Regions from separate parts of the Bacillus sp. AC266 genome, predicted to be linked through region 1. Evidence: predicted binding sites of a transcription regulator. Region 1 holds the regulator's gene; each other region holds the start of a gene.
The links. Region 1 encodes Rex, which represses fermentation and respiration genes when NADH is low (regulators of the CRP and FNR family bind a similar motif). Its sites were predicted from a motif close to TTGTGAAATATTTCACAA; they were not measured.
Positions count from the first base shown of each region.

Region 2: AC0IXC_RS26915 (DoxX family membrane protein) is a predicted target of Rex. The motif match lies at 1,060-1,077, and genes of this name have one in related genera.
Region 3: pflB (formate C-acetyltransferase) is a predicted target of Rex. The motif match lies at 1,484-1,501, and genes of this name have one in related genera.
Region 4: adhE (bifunctional acetaldehyde-CoA/alcohol dehydrogenase) is a predicted target of Rex. The motif match lies at 1,870-1,887, and genes of this name have one in related genera.

Region 1 is NZ_CEEDEC010000015.1:4,240-7,435, reverse strand. It holds gene groES (co-chaperone GroES) at 1-47, opposite strand, end outside; gene AC0IXC_RS28695 (CPBP family intramembrane glutamic endopeptidase) at 450-1,199, shown strand; gene AC0IXC_RS28690 (YdiK family protein) at 1,196-1,387, shown strand; gene AC0IXC_RS28685 (redox-sensing transcriptional repressor Rex) at 1,417-2,046, opposite strand; gene AC0IXC_RS28680 (ABC-F family ATP-binding cassette domain-containing protein) at 2,234-3,196, shown strand, end outside.
Region 2 is NZ_CEEDEC010000010.1:9,860-13,055, reverse strand. It holds gene AC0IXC_RS26920 (DUF5068 domain-containing protein) at 1-964, shown strand, start outside; gene AC0IXC_RS26915 (DoxX family membrane protein) at 1,124-1,630, shown strand; gene AC0IXC_RS26910 (alpha/beta hydrolase family protein) at 1,812-3,196, opposite strand, start outside.
Region 3 is NZ_CEEDEC010000008.1:175,554-178,749, forward strand. It holds gene AC0IXC_RS25800 (glycosyltransferase family 2 protein) at 1-1,269, shown strand, start outside; gene AC0IXC_RS25805 (hypothetical protein) at 1,241-1,459, shown strand; gene pflB (formate C-acetyltransferase) at 1,612-3,196, shown strand, end outside.
Region 4 is NZ_CEEDEC010000002.1:457,357-460,552, reverse strand. It holds gene adhE (bifunctional acetaldehyde-CoA/alcohol dehydrogenase) at 1-1,674, opposite strand, end outside; gene AC0IXC_RS09850 (bifunctional cystathionine gamma-lyase/homocysteine desulfhydrase) at 1,935-3,068, opposite strand; gene AC0IXC_RS09845 (O-acetylserine dependent cystathionine beta-synthase) at 3,072-3,196, opposite strand, start outside.

The DNA of each region.
Region 1 (3,196 bases):
GCTTGAACAAGTTCAATTACAACGCGATCACCTAATGGCTTTAGCATGAACAATAACCTCCTCATTTTGTTATGTAAATTTTATTTATTAGCACTCAAGTCACACGAGTGCTAACACACTTCTAATAATAAATAATCTCAATTTCTTTTGCAAGTAAAAAAATCATAATTTTTTCGCAAATTACTTTATGCACTTTCCTATATATCATTACTTCTTCTACTGCCTTTACTATATGAATCGTTGTTCCCACTTCTTGTATGTTACAATATGAAAGACACCCTAAGTTGTTTTCGCTAAACGTACAACTTTTTCCTGTCTCCTATTTTATTTTCAAATACTTATTTACAAAAAAAATATAATTCAAATGAAAGTTTATATCGTAGGTAGCATATTTACATGTTATCCTACCTTATCTCATACACTAGAGTTAGAAAGGATGGTTAAACCATTTGAAGAAACAATATTGGTGGATTATCGTTACATACATTTTAATGCAGTTATCTGGAATTGTTGGCTTACCACTACTCCTAAAAACAGGGCTCTATGATAATAGAGGATTTACCATGGAGGAAAAAGGTCAAATCATAACGGGACATTGGGCAATCATTAGCTTCTTTGTTGCATTATGTATCGTGCTTTGGTTACTTAGAATAGATATTCGTGACAGGCATTTAGATAAAATGCGTGTTACGATCCCAGCTACAGTTGGTTGGATTATAATCGGTATTCTCTTAGCTTTCTCTTCCCAAATAATTGCCGGTATGATCGAAATGCGTCTACTAGGAATTAAACAAGGTTCGGAAAATACAATGAAGCTGATGGAAATTGCAAGAACGACACCTTGGTTCCTCATTGTTGTATCTATAATCGGACCTATCTTAGAGGAAATCGTATTTAGAAAAATTTTATTTGGCACACTTTATAAGAGATTTAATTTCTTTGTTGCTGCTATCATTAGTTCACTTGTATTCGCGGCGATTCATTTTGATTTTACTCACTTATTGGTATACACTTCTATGGGGCTCGTATTCGCCTTTTTATATGTACAAACGAAACGCATTATCGTTCCTATAGCAGCCCATGTGGCAATGAATACATTAGTCGCTATTGGACAAATTTTTATGAGCAATGAGCAAATTCAAGAAATGATTAAAGAAGCTGAAAAAATGCAAGGCTTTATCGGAGGATTTTTAGTATGAGAAACTCACCATTGTTCATGGCTGCATTGTACTTTCTTCTTGGATGTATCTTTACACGCTTCGCCATTACGAACGTAACAGATACAATCTGGAATATGTGGACAATACTATTTGCAGTTATGGCAACAATTGATTTTAATTTGGCACTTCGCCTTATCTTAGTTAAATTCACAAAGAAAAAACAATAATAAAACGCAGAGGTCATCTCCTCTGCGTTTTATTGTGGATAATTCTTCAAAAAATAAACAAGAGTTTGTAACTCTACAGCTAAATCAATGTGATGAATCCTTATATTCTCTGACACATTTAAGCGTGCTGGTGTGAAATTTAAAATACCATGCACGTTCGTTTCTGCCAATCTATCTGCCACAGATTGCGCTACTGTAGCGGGTACCGTTAATATTGCCACTTGTATATCAGTTGATAAACGTTCTTCTAGTTCATCCAAATGATATACAGGAATGCCTCCGATTTCTGTCCCAACTTTCTCTTCACTAACATCAAACGCCATTTCAATTTTTGTATTATTGTTTTTCGTGAAATTATAATGTAAGAAAGCGGTCCCTAAATTACCTACTCCAATAAGTGCCACGCGTGTTATATCATCTTGGTCGAGTGTTTCACGGAAAAATGATAATAAATAATTTACGTTATATCCATATCCTTTTTTCCCTAACGCTCCAAAATATGAAAAATCTCTTCGAATAGTTGCGGAATCAACCTTTACCGCTTCACTCAATTCGGCTGATGAAACACGTTGCTTACCAGAAAGAGATAAGTTTTGGATAAATCGATAGTATAGAGGCAATCGTTTGGCAGTGGCCTGTGGAATTTTTTGCTGATCCATATAACCTCTCCTCTCTTCCTATCTTTATTCTTATACTTGAATCAAATACAGAAGTTTAGTACTCATGAATTTCCTTGTATAATAAAGAGAAGAAGTATTCTCTCTTTATTTTAAACTATACACTATTTTTAGTATGATTGAGAAATATAAACATGGCAAAGTTAAGAAATTATTTGAGGTGAAAACATTGATATTATTACAAGTGAATGGGCTTTCGAAATTATACGGTGCAGAAACGATTCTTGCAAACATAAAATTGGAAGTACAAACAAAAGATCGTATCGCATTAGTCGGACGAAATGGAGCTGGAAAATCTACATTATTAAAAATAATAGCTGGCGAGTTATCTCATGATGGTGGTGAAATTATAAAACCGAAAGATGTCTCAATGGGGTATTTAGCTCAAAATACCGGATTAGAAACGTCTTTAACAATTTGGGATGAAATGTTAACCGTCTTTACACACTTGCAGCAGATGGAGACAAAACTTCGAAGGCTAGAGCAAGAGATGGGAAAAGAAGAAAACTTTTCAAATGCGGCTATATATGAGAAATTATTAGCTGATTATGACCAATTACAATTAGATTATAAAGATCAAGGCGGCTATCAGTACGAAGCGGATATACGCTCAATTTTAAGCGGTCTTGGCTTCCCAGTTGAAACGCATCAGACGAAAATTTCCACATTAAGTGGTGGACAAAAGACTCGATTAGCTCTCGGGAAATTATTATTAACTAGACCAGACTTACTTATTTTAGACGAACCTACAAACCATTTGGATATTGAGACACTAACATGGCTTGAACAATATTTACAAGGCTATCCTGGCGCGATTTTAATCGTTTCCCATGACCGTTATTTCTTAGATAAACTTGTTACACAAGTATACGAAATTTCTAATAAGGAAAGCCGACGATTTGTTGGTAACTACAGTAAATATTTAGACTCAAAATCAGCTCTATACGAGCAAGAAATGAAGCGTTATGAAAAACAACAAGATGAAATTTCTAAACTGGAAGACTTTGTACAAAAAAATATAGCTCGTGCATCTACGACAAAACGCGCTCAAAGTCGCCGTAAACAATTAGACAGAATGGAAGTATTAACTAGACCATTAGGCGATTCTAAATCAGCTTCCTTCCACTTCGAT
Region 2 (3,196 bases), on a different contig from region 1:
AATGAATGGTTATACATTAGTTGAATTAAATGGATTCCATACAAACTTCGACATTCCGTTTAATCGTCAAACAGAGGGCGGAGTTATTCTTGTGAACTACAGCGTAAAAAATAGTTCAGCTAAAGATATTTATTATATGCCAGCATTGGACATGTCATTTACTGGTGCTCAGAAAGCATATAGTAACTATAGAGATTTAATTCCAACAGAAGATCAGCTACCAACTAAGCTTGCTCCAACGAATGATTACTTAGTAAAAGCAGGAGAAACTATTTCTGGTTATATCGCTTATCCATTCGGAAAAGATGATCTAGCGAAAATTTCAAATCTCTCAACGGTCTCAGTCACAGTCCCAACTGCACAAGCTAATAAAGGAAAATTTGATGCTCCAATCGGAAGTCCTGGAAGCTTTTCATTAAGTTTAAACAAACAAGGTGCTGAAAAGGTTGCAACAGATAACACTTTCTACCAAGATAAAGCTACAGCTAATAACATGGGCGATAAAAAAATGTTAAAAGAGAAATCAAGTATTAATAACAGCCAAGAATTAGGCGCTGTTAATGTTACATTAGACGGATACCAATTCACTCAATTCACACCAAATTCCGTCGAAGCTCCACGCTTTGCAAATTTTAAAAACGGTCTTGTTCTGTTAACAGTAAAATTCAAGCTTGATAACAAAGATGCTCAAGACGTTTCACTATCTCCTATAAGCTCTACATTAAGAGTGAATGATGGTACACAATATACGATTAATGAAGGTATGCTATTAAATTACGACTATAACGCTGCAGTTAAAACTGGAACATCTGGAGAATTGCTGCAAGTATATATTTTAGATCAAGAGCAGTACGAAAAGATTTGGAAAGAAAAAAGCTTTGAGATTGAGTTAGGACCTATGAGAAATAAAGAAGCTAAAGATATTTCACAAGGTAAAAAAGTTAAATTTACATTACCTAAATAAATTACTAAGTATATATTAGAAAAGGCATATAACATATGATTGTTATATGCCTTTTTTATTTTATAAAAACACCATTTTTGTTCACACTTTATCCATTGTGAATTTATTCACAATGGATATATAATAAACATGTAAATACAATACATTGGAGGGATTTCAATGGTTATCAATTTTTTAAGAACTGATAAACGCGCTACTTTCATATTATTATTTTTACGACTTTACATAGGATATGCATGGCTCGCTGCTGGAATAGGAAAAGTTTTTGGACAGTCTTTTGATGCAAGTGGTTTTCTAAAAGGAGCTATCGCTCAAGCATCAGGTGACCACCCTGCAGTACAAGGTTGGTGGGCAGATTTTCTTCAACATTTTGTTCTTCCAAACGCAGACCTATTTAGCTTTTTAGTTCAATGGGGAGAAATTTTAGTAGGTCTAGGTTTGATTTTAGGTGGATTAACAAAAACAGCTGCATTTTTCGGCATCATAATGAACCTTTCATTTTTATTAAGCGGAACTGTTAGTGTAAACCCAAACCTACTTATTTTAACTATGTTCATTTTAGTTGCAGGACATAGTGCTGGACGTATTGGATTAGATGGTTATGTTTTCCCAAAACTTTTCAAAAAAAATAACCGTGAAGCATATAAATTAAGTAAAACTGCATAAGAATAGTTCATCTTTTAAATATAAATAAGGAAAGAGCCTACATTCAGGCTCTTTTCTCATTTACACCAAAATATTTCACAGTTTGCCTTATCCGAAATGTTAAACTCAATCATATATAACCGGATAAATGTGTACGACTTTATTTCAAACACCTAAAAAGCTTAAAGACTAAAACAAGCCATTATAAAACCCTAAAACCTTTCATACTTTCTCCAAGAATATAGTGTGAAAACCACATCAAATTCTGCTTCATAATAGCCACATTAATTCCTGGCTGATCAGAACTATATGCCATTCCTTTAAAAATAATTAATTCTGTATCAACTTCCATATCCCTTAACCCTTGATATAGCTCATATGCATTGGAAGTTGGAATCCTTGCATCCTTTTCGCCATGTTGGATTAAGGTAGGCGTACAGGCTGATTTAATATACGTCATTGGTGATGTTTTCGTATATATCTCTGGATCATTCCATGGAGTATTTCCTAAATACATCCTAATAAAGTAAGGTATATCTGTATTCACATAATGGGTACTCCAGTTAGTAATTCCACCTCCAACTGAAATAGCTTTAAATCTATTACTAAATGTAGAACAGAAAGCTGATATATATCCCCCGTTGCTCCATCCCATAACCCCTACTCTATCTTTATCTGCAATCCCTTGCTCAACTAGTTTATCCACTCCAGATATAACATCATCGTAGTCAGCAATTCCCTGTTTTCTATAGTTGGCTTTTAAGAACTCATTACCATAGCCAGAACTTCCTCTATAGTTTGGCTCTAAAACTATAAAGCCTTTTTCGATAAACTGCTCAATCGGATATTTCTCATTAAAACAGTCTGAGAATATCGGAAAAGATGCCCAAGCCGGACCATCATGGATTACTACTAATAAGGGATATTTTTTGTTGGCATCAAAATCTACTGGGGTTGATAAAACACCCTTTATTTCAAAACCATCACTACTTTGCCATGAGATTATTTCCCTGTTACTTTTCAGCTTCCCTTTAAAAAAGCTATTTTCATCCGTTATTTTTTTATCGTCTAAATAGATTTCAAAGGTTTCATTTGTTATGGCCTTACTATAGGATATATGACGTCCATCCCTTGTTATAGAAGCATCCATTATAAAGCCATCTACTTTTTCACTTAACATTTCCACAGTGCCATCTTCACATAGCAACCCAATGAGATAATTAGTTTTATCCTGCCATCTAATTAAAATCCCCTTATCTGTCCACTGTAATAGCATAACCGTACTATCAAAGTTTGTTAGAGGCTGAATTACCTCTCCAGTATTCATATCATATATCTCTAATGTACTTTCTTGTATATGGTTTCTATAGTACTCCTTCTCCCTTATGCTTGCTGAGTAACATATTTTGCTGCCCTCAGGAGAAAAGCAAACGCTCCCGCCCAACAACTTATCTACATTCATCTTTTGTAGTTCCTCAGCTTCAACATCTAATATGTATAGATCACCATTCATATGATCGTTTAGGCTTGGTGTAGCCATAAATACAACCTTTGTCCCATCATTTGAAATATCAAAGTTATGTATAT
Region 3 (3,196 bases), on a different contig from region 1:
AAATTACAATTATTCCTTAATCCGATTTTACATGATCAGGCGGACATCGTTTTAAATAATTTGGACGCATTATTTTTAAAGAAACAAAAACCGCACTCCGTGACAGTATGGCGCCAAATATTAAATGCAATGTTAGAGCGTGAAGAATTAAAAATTGATTCTTTATTATCTGTACCTCATGCGCTGACGAAGGAAGTTGTGCAAAGTATTGGAGACGAATGTTTTGTTAATCCTATTGTGGCTCATCTACGCCTAGCACAAAGTAAATGGAGAATTAGTCGTCATTGTGCAATTGACGTTATTACGCCAAATAAATTTCGTCCATTCGAGCATGCTGCATATGGCACGGATCTTTCTCAATCTGAAAAACGAATGATAGGTGATCATATAGAAGCTGTAGCAGAGCGGATATTAGGCAGCGATGGGCGCGGAGGATATTATGATGGAAATAGGAAAAGAGAGAGTGTCTATCATACTCTAAATTTTGAAGATTTTTATCAAGGGTGGGGCGTTACATCTAATTTGTATAAAGGAGAGCAATTATCGGTAATTATTCCTGTACAAAATGAAGAGAAGACAATTGGAAACGTTATAGAAGAGCTTCGCAAAATTGAACCTTTTGAAATCATCGTTGTTGTAAATGGTTCGTCCGATAAAACGGCAACAATTGCAAAAGACAAGGGAGCAACAACAATTGTGTATAAAGAAGCACTTGGAAACGATGTGGGGCGTTCGCTTGGAACTTATTTTGCAAAAGGAGAAATTGTTTTATTTATAGACGGTGATTTTGTTATTCCAGCTAGTGAGCTATATCCCTTTGCAAAAGCTATTGCAGATGGAACGGATGTCGCATTAAATGATTTAAATCATTATTTAGATTTGAGAGTACCACTTCATCTTGTAACAGCATTTAAATATGCATTAAATTTAGCTTGTGATAGAAAAGATTTAGGAGTAGGCTCTCTTATTGCTGTACCTAATGCGTTTAGTCGTACTTGTTTGAAGGAAATAGGGTATAAATCATTATTGTCACCTTGTGTAGCACAAGTTAAAGCTGTACTTTCAGGTTTTGAAATCGCTTGTGTAAGTCGTGTCGATGTTGATAAGATGAACCGTATTCGTCCCAGTGAACATTTCGCAAAAATAGGTCATCCGCCAGCTGTCCTTCGAATTATTGGTGATCATATAGAAGGATTAGAGCAATTAATTGCATTAACAAACAGTCGTGGTGGATTTTACGATGGAAATAGAAAAAGAGATGTTTTATAGTGGTAACAAAAAAAGTGTACAACGTATGTACACTTTTTTGCTCTGTTATAAAAACTATAACAGATTAGGAGATAAGAGTATTACAGCTCTACAATGGGTATCGTTCTTATATTACAAAATAGGACTCGTATATAAGAATACCAAAAAAATACAATTAAAGAAAGGGTTAATTCTAAAGAGTTTTATATGAGGTTAACACTATGCATGTAGTAGTTTGCTCAACGTTTCACAAACATGTCACAACTATTTCGTCCACTTCCGAAAAAAAGTAGTATTCTAAGTGTGTAAGCTGTTATATAAAAAAACGTAGTCCTGTACTAATCAAAAATGGAGGAGATTAGGATGACTCAAGTATTAGAAAATGTAAAAAGCGCGTGGGAAAACTTTAAAGGTGAAAAATGGAAAGCAGAGATTGATGTTCGCGATTTCATTTTAAATAATGTAAACGTTTACGAGGGAGAAGACTCTTTCTTAGCGGAAGCAACTGAAGCAACGAAACAACTTTGGGATCAAGTAATGGATTTAACAACAAAGGAACGTGAAAACGGTGGCGTTCTTGATATGGATACAAAAATTGTTTCTTCTATTACATCACATGAACCAGGATATTTAAATAAAGATATTGAAAAAGTGGTCGGTTTCCAAACTGATAAACCATTTAAACGTTCTTTACAACCATATGGTGGTATTCGTATGGCAGAACAAGCTTGTGAAGCGTATGGATATGAAATGGATAAAGAACTTAGCAAGATTTTCAGAGACTGGCGTAAAACTCATAATCAAGGTGTATTTGATGCATACACACCAGAAATGAAAGCGGCTCGTAAATCAGGTGTTATTACTGGTCTTCCAGATGCGTATGGACGTGGACGTATTATCGGTGACTATCGCCGCGTAGCGCTATATGGTATAGATCATTTAATTGAAGCGAAAAAAGCGGATTATAATTTAACTGGCGGTGTAATGAGCGAAGATACAATGCGTTTACGTGAAGAATTATCTGAGCAAATGCGTGCACTTCAAGAGTTAAAACAGATGGCTGCTTCTCATGGATTCGATATTTCTAAGCCAGCTACAAATGCACAAGAGGCCTTCCAATGGTTATACTTTGCTTATCTTGCAGCAATTAAAGAGCAAAACGGGGCAGCAATGAGCCTTGGACGTACCTCTACATTCTTAGATGTTTACATTGAAAGAGATTTAGCAAATGGTACTTTAACAGAAGAAAAAGCACAAGAAATTGTTGACCATTTCATTATGAAATTACGTCTTGTGAAATTTGCAAGAACACCTGATTATAATGAACTATTCTCTGGAGACCCAACTTGGGTAACTGAATCTATCGGTGGTATGGCGTTAGACGGTCGTCCGTTAGTAACAAAAAACTCATTCCGTTTCTTGCATACATTAGATAATTTAGGACCAGCACCAGAACCAAACTTAACAGTTCTTTGGTCTAAACAATTACCAGAGAACTTTAAAAACTACTGTGCAAAAATGTCTATTAAAACATCAGCAATTCAATACGAAAATGATGACATTATGCGTGCTGACTACGGTGATGACTACGGTATTGCTTGTTGTGTATCAGCAATGAGAATTGGTAAACAAATGCAGTTCTTCGGAGCACGTGCAAACTTAGCGAAAGCATTACTATATGCGGTTAACGGTGGTAAAGATGAAAAGTCAAAAGCACAAGTTGGTCCTGAATACGCACCAATTACTTCTGAAGTATTAGATTATGAAGAAGTTATGCGTAAATTCGATATGACAATGGAATGGTTAGCTGGTCTATACTTAAATACATTAAATGTAATTCACTATATGCACGATAAATATAGCTATGAACGTATTGAAATGGCACTTCACGATACAAATGTTCTTCGTACAATGGCAACAGGTATCGCTGGATTATCTGTAGTAGCAG
Region 4 (3,196 bases), on a different contig from region 1:
TGCTGCATCCATAGCTGAACCGCCACCAAGCGCGATAATTACATCTGGTTTAAAGCTTTTCATCATGTCCGCACCTTTAAATACAGTTTCATCTGATGGATCTGGCTCAACTTCAAAGAAAACTTCAACTTTCACATCATTTGCATGCTTACGTAAATAGTGCGTAACTGTATCTACATAACCGTGCTCAACCATCCCTGGATCCGTTACAATAAATGCGCGGGAAATGTTAGGCATGTTTGCTAAATATGCTGTCGCATGTTTTTCAAAATAAATTTTGGGTGGTAATTTGAACCACTGCATATTCTTTTTTCTATTTGCCAACCTTTTTATATTTAATAAATGAGTCGCCGTTACGTTTTGGGAAACTGAGTTTTTCCCGTAGGAGCCACAACCAAGCGTAAGTGATGGAATAAATCCATTATATATATCACCAATTCCACCTTGTGATGAAGGTGCATTTACAATGAGACGGCAGGCTTTCATACGTAACCCAAATTGTTTTTGTACTTCTTTATTTGTAGAATGGATAACCGCTGAATGCCCTAGGCCACCAAGCTCTAACATTTCTTCGCAATATGTAAATCCTTCTTCTAATGAATTTGCTTTTACACAAGCTAACACTGGGCTCAGTTTCTCACGAGATAGTGGATACGCTGCTCCGATGCCTTTAATTTCAGCTACAAGCATTTTTGTATGTTCAGGTACAGTAATTCCTACTAATTCAGCAATATACTGTGCTGATTTCCCAACAATATCACTATTTACTGCACATGTATTTTCATTAATAACAAGCTTTTCTAATTTCTTTCTCTCTTCCTCTGTTACAAAATAACAATTATTTGCAATCATTTCTGCTTTAACATCATTATAGATTTCCTTATCTACAATGATGGCTTGTTCTGACGCACAAATCATACCGTTATCAAATGTTTTCGATAAAATCAAATCATTAACAGCACGTTTTACATGTGCCGATTTCTCTATATAACATGGTACATTACCTGGCCCTACACCTAGCGCGGGTTTACCAGTAGAATAAGCCGATTTCACCATACCAGCCCCTCCAGTTGCTAGAACGAGTGCGACACCATCATGGTTCATTAATTGTTTCGTTGCTTCCACAGAAGGTCTTTCAATCCATTGAATACAATGCTTTGGTGCACCAGCTTTCACTGCTGCATCATATACTGTTTTTGCCGCTGCAACGGAACAGTTTTGTGCAGAAGGATGAAATGCGAAAATAATTGGATTTCTCGTTTTTATCGCGATTAATGCTTTAAACATTGTTGTCGATGTTGGGTTCGTTACTGGCGTTACCCCAGCTACTACACCGACAGGTTCTGCGATTTCTATTATTTCTTCATGAGGATCTTCATGAATAATTCCTACCGTTTTATCTTTCTTTATACTATGCCAAATATATTCAGTGGCAAAAATATTTTTAATGCATTTATCTTCATATACGCCACGGCCCGTTTCTTCAACAGCCAACTTCGCAAGCGGCATATGTTGATCGACACCCGCAAGCGCCATTTCATGAACAATGTTGTCAATTTGCTCTTGTGTAAAACTTTCTAATGCTTGTAAAGCTTTTTGACCGTTATCTACTAACGTATCAATCATCTCTTTTACCTCTTGCATTTCATTTACAACTTTCTCTTTGACTACCATGTAAATTTCCTCCTATTCTGCTATCTTGGACTTCATAAGTCCCTATAGGTCATAAAAAGTCCCGATTAGCGTAAAAAAATAGAGTTACCTTCCTACATGAATCTCATTGTTTGTGAAACATTTCACAAGTTTGTTCGTGAATAATATTTCATGAATTTAATATACATGAAATCATTTCATTTGTGTATGTCTAATTTGTGAAACATTTCACAAATTAATATAATAAAAATGCACTGCTCTATATTAGCAGTGCATTTTTACTATGCTAGTGCTTGTGCCAAATCTTCAATTAAATCTTCTCCATCTTCAATACCAACAGAGATTCGAATTAATGTATCTGTAATTCCTAATTCTTTACGGCGATCTGCTGGGATTGATGCATGTGTCATTTGTGATGGAATGGAAATTAAACTTTCTACTGCTCCTAAGCTTTCAGCAAGTGTAAAGTACTGTAACTTCTCAAGTACTCTATTTAATGTTTCTTCACTATCTACATCGAATGAGATGATTGCACCAAATCCGTTCGCCTGTTCTTTTGCTAATTCATGATTTTGATGTGATTCAAGACCTGGATAATATACTTTATTTACTTTCGGATGGTTATTTAAAAACTCAGCAATTGCGCGTGAATTTATTTCATGCTCCTCCATACGAATTCCTAATGTTTTTAAACCACGAAGTAGTAAGAAGCTGTCTTGTGGTCCAAGAATACCTCCTGTTGAGTTTTGTACGAAATGAAGGTCTTCTGCTAGTTGCGGGCTATTTACAGCTACTAGGCCTGCAACTACATCACTATGCCCACCTAAATATTTCGTTGCACTATGAAGTACAATGTCTGCTCCTAAAGAAATTGGCGACTGCCAATATGGCGTCATGAATGTGTTATCAATAATTGTTAATAAATCGTTCTCTTTAGCAAGAGCGGATATTTTCTTAATATCAGTAATTTTCAGTAATGGATTCGTTGGTGTTTCCACATAAATCGCTTTCGTATTTGGGCGAATTGCTTCTACAACTTCCTCTAGGTTTGTTGTATCTACAAATGTATGCTCAATGCCGAAACGGTTTAGTACTTTTGTAATAACGCGATACGTACCGCCATAAACATCATCTGTTAAAATGACGTGATCTCCTTTTGAGAATAGCATAATAGTTGCTGTAATAGCTGCCATCCCTGAACCAAATGCAAATCCAGCATGACCATTTTCTAACACTGCAATCATTTCTTCTAAAGCTGAACGAGTTGGATTACCTGTTCGTGAATATTCATATCCTTGATGCTTACCAACTGCTTCTTGTTTGTACGTACTCGTTTGATATATCGGCACGTTTACAGATCCAGTTGAAGGTTCTCCTATGCGAATACCATGAATTAACTTTGTCTTTGCTCTCATTTTTTATTCCCATCCTTTGTATATGTCTTTACTTAAATAGCGCTCACTGCTATCCGGAAAAATCGTTACAATATTTGTACCTGGTGCTGCGTTTTCTGCCTCAAGTAAGCTTGCATGAAATGCCGCTC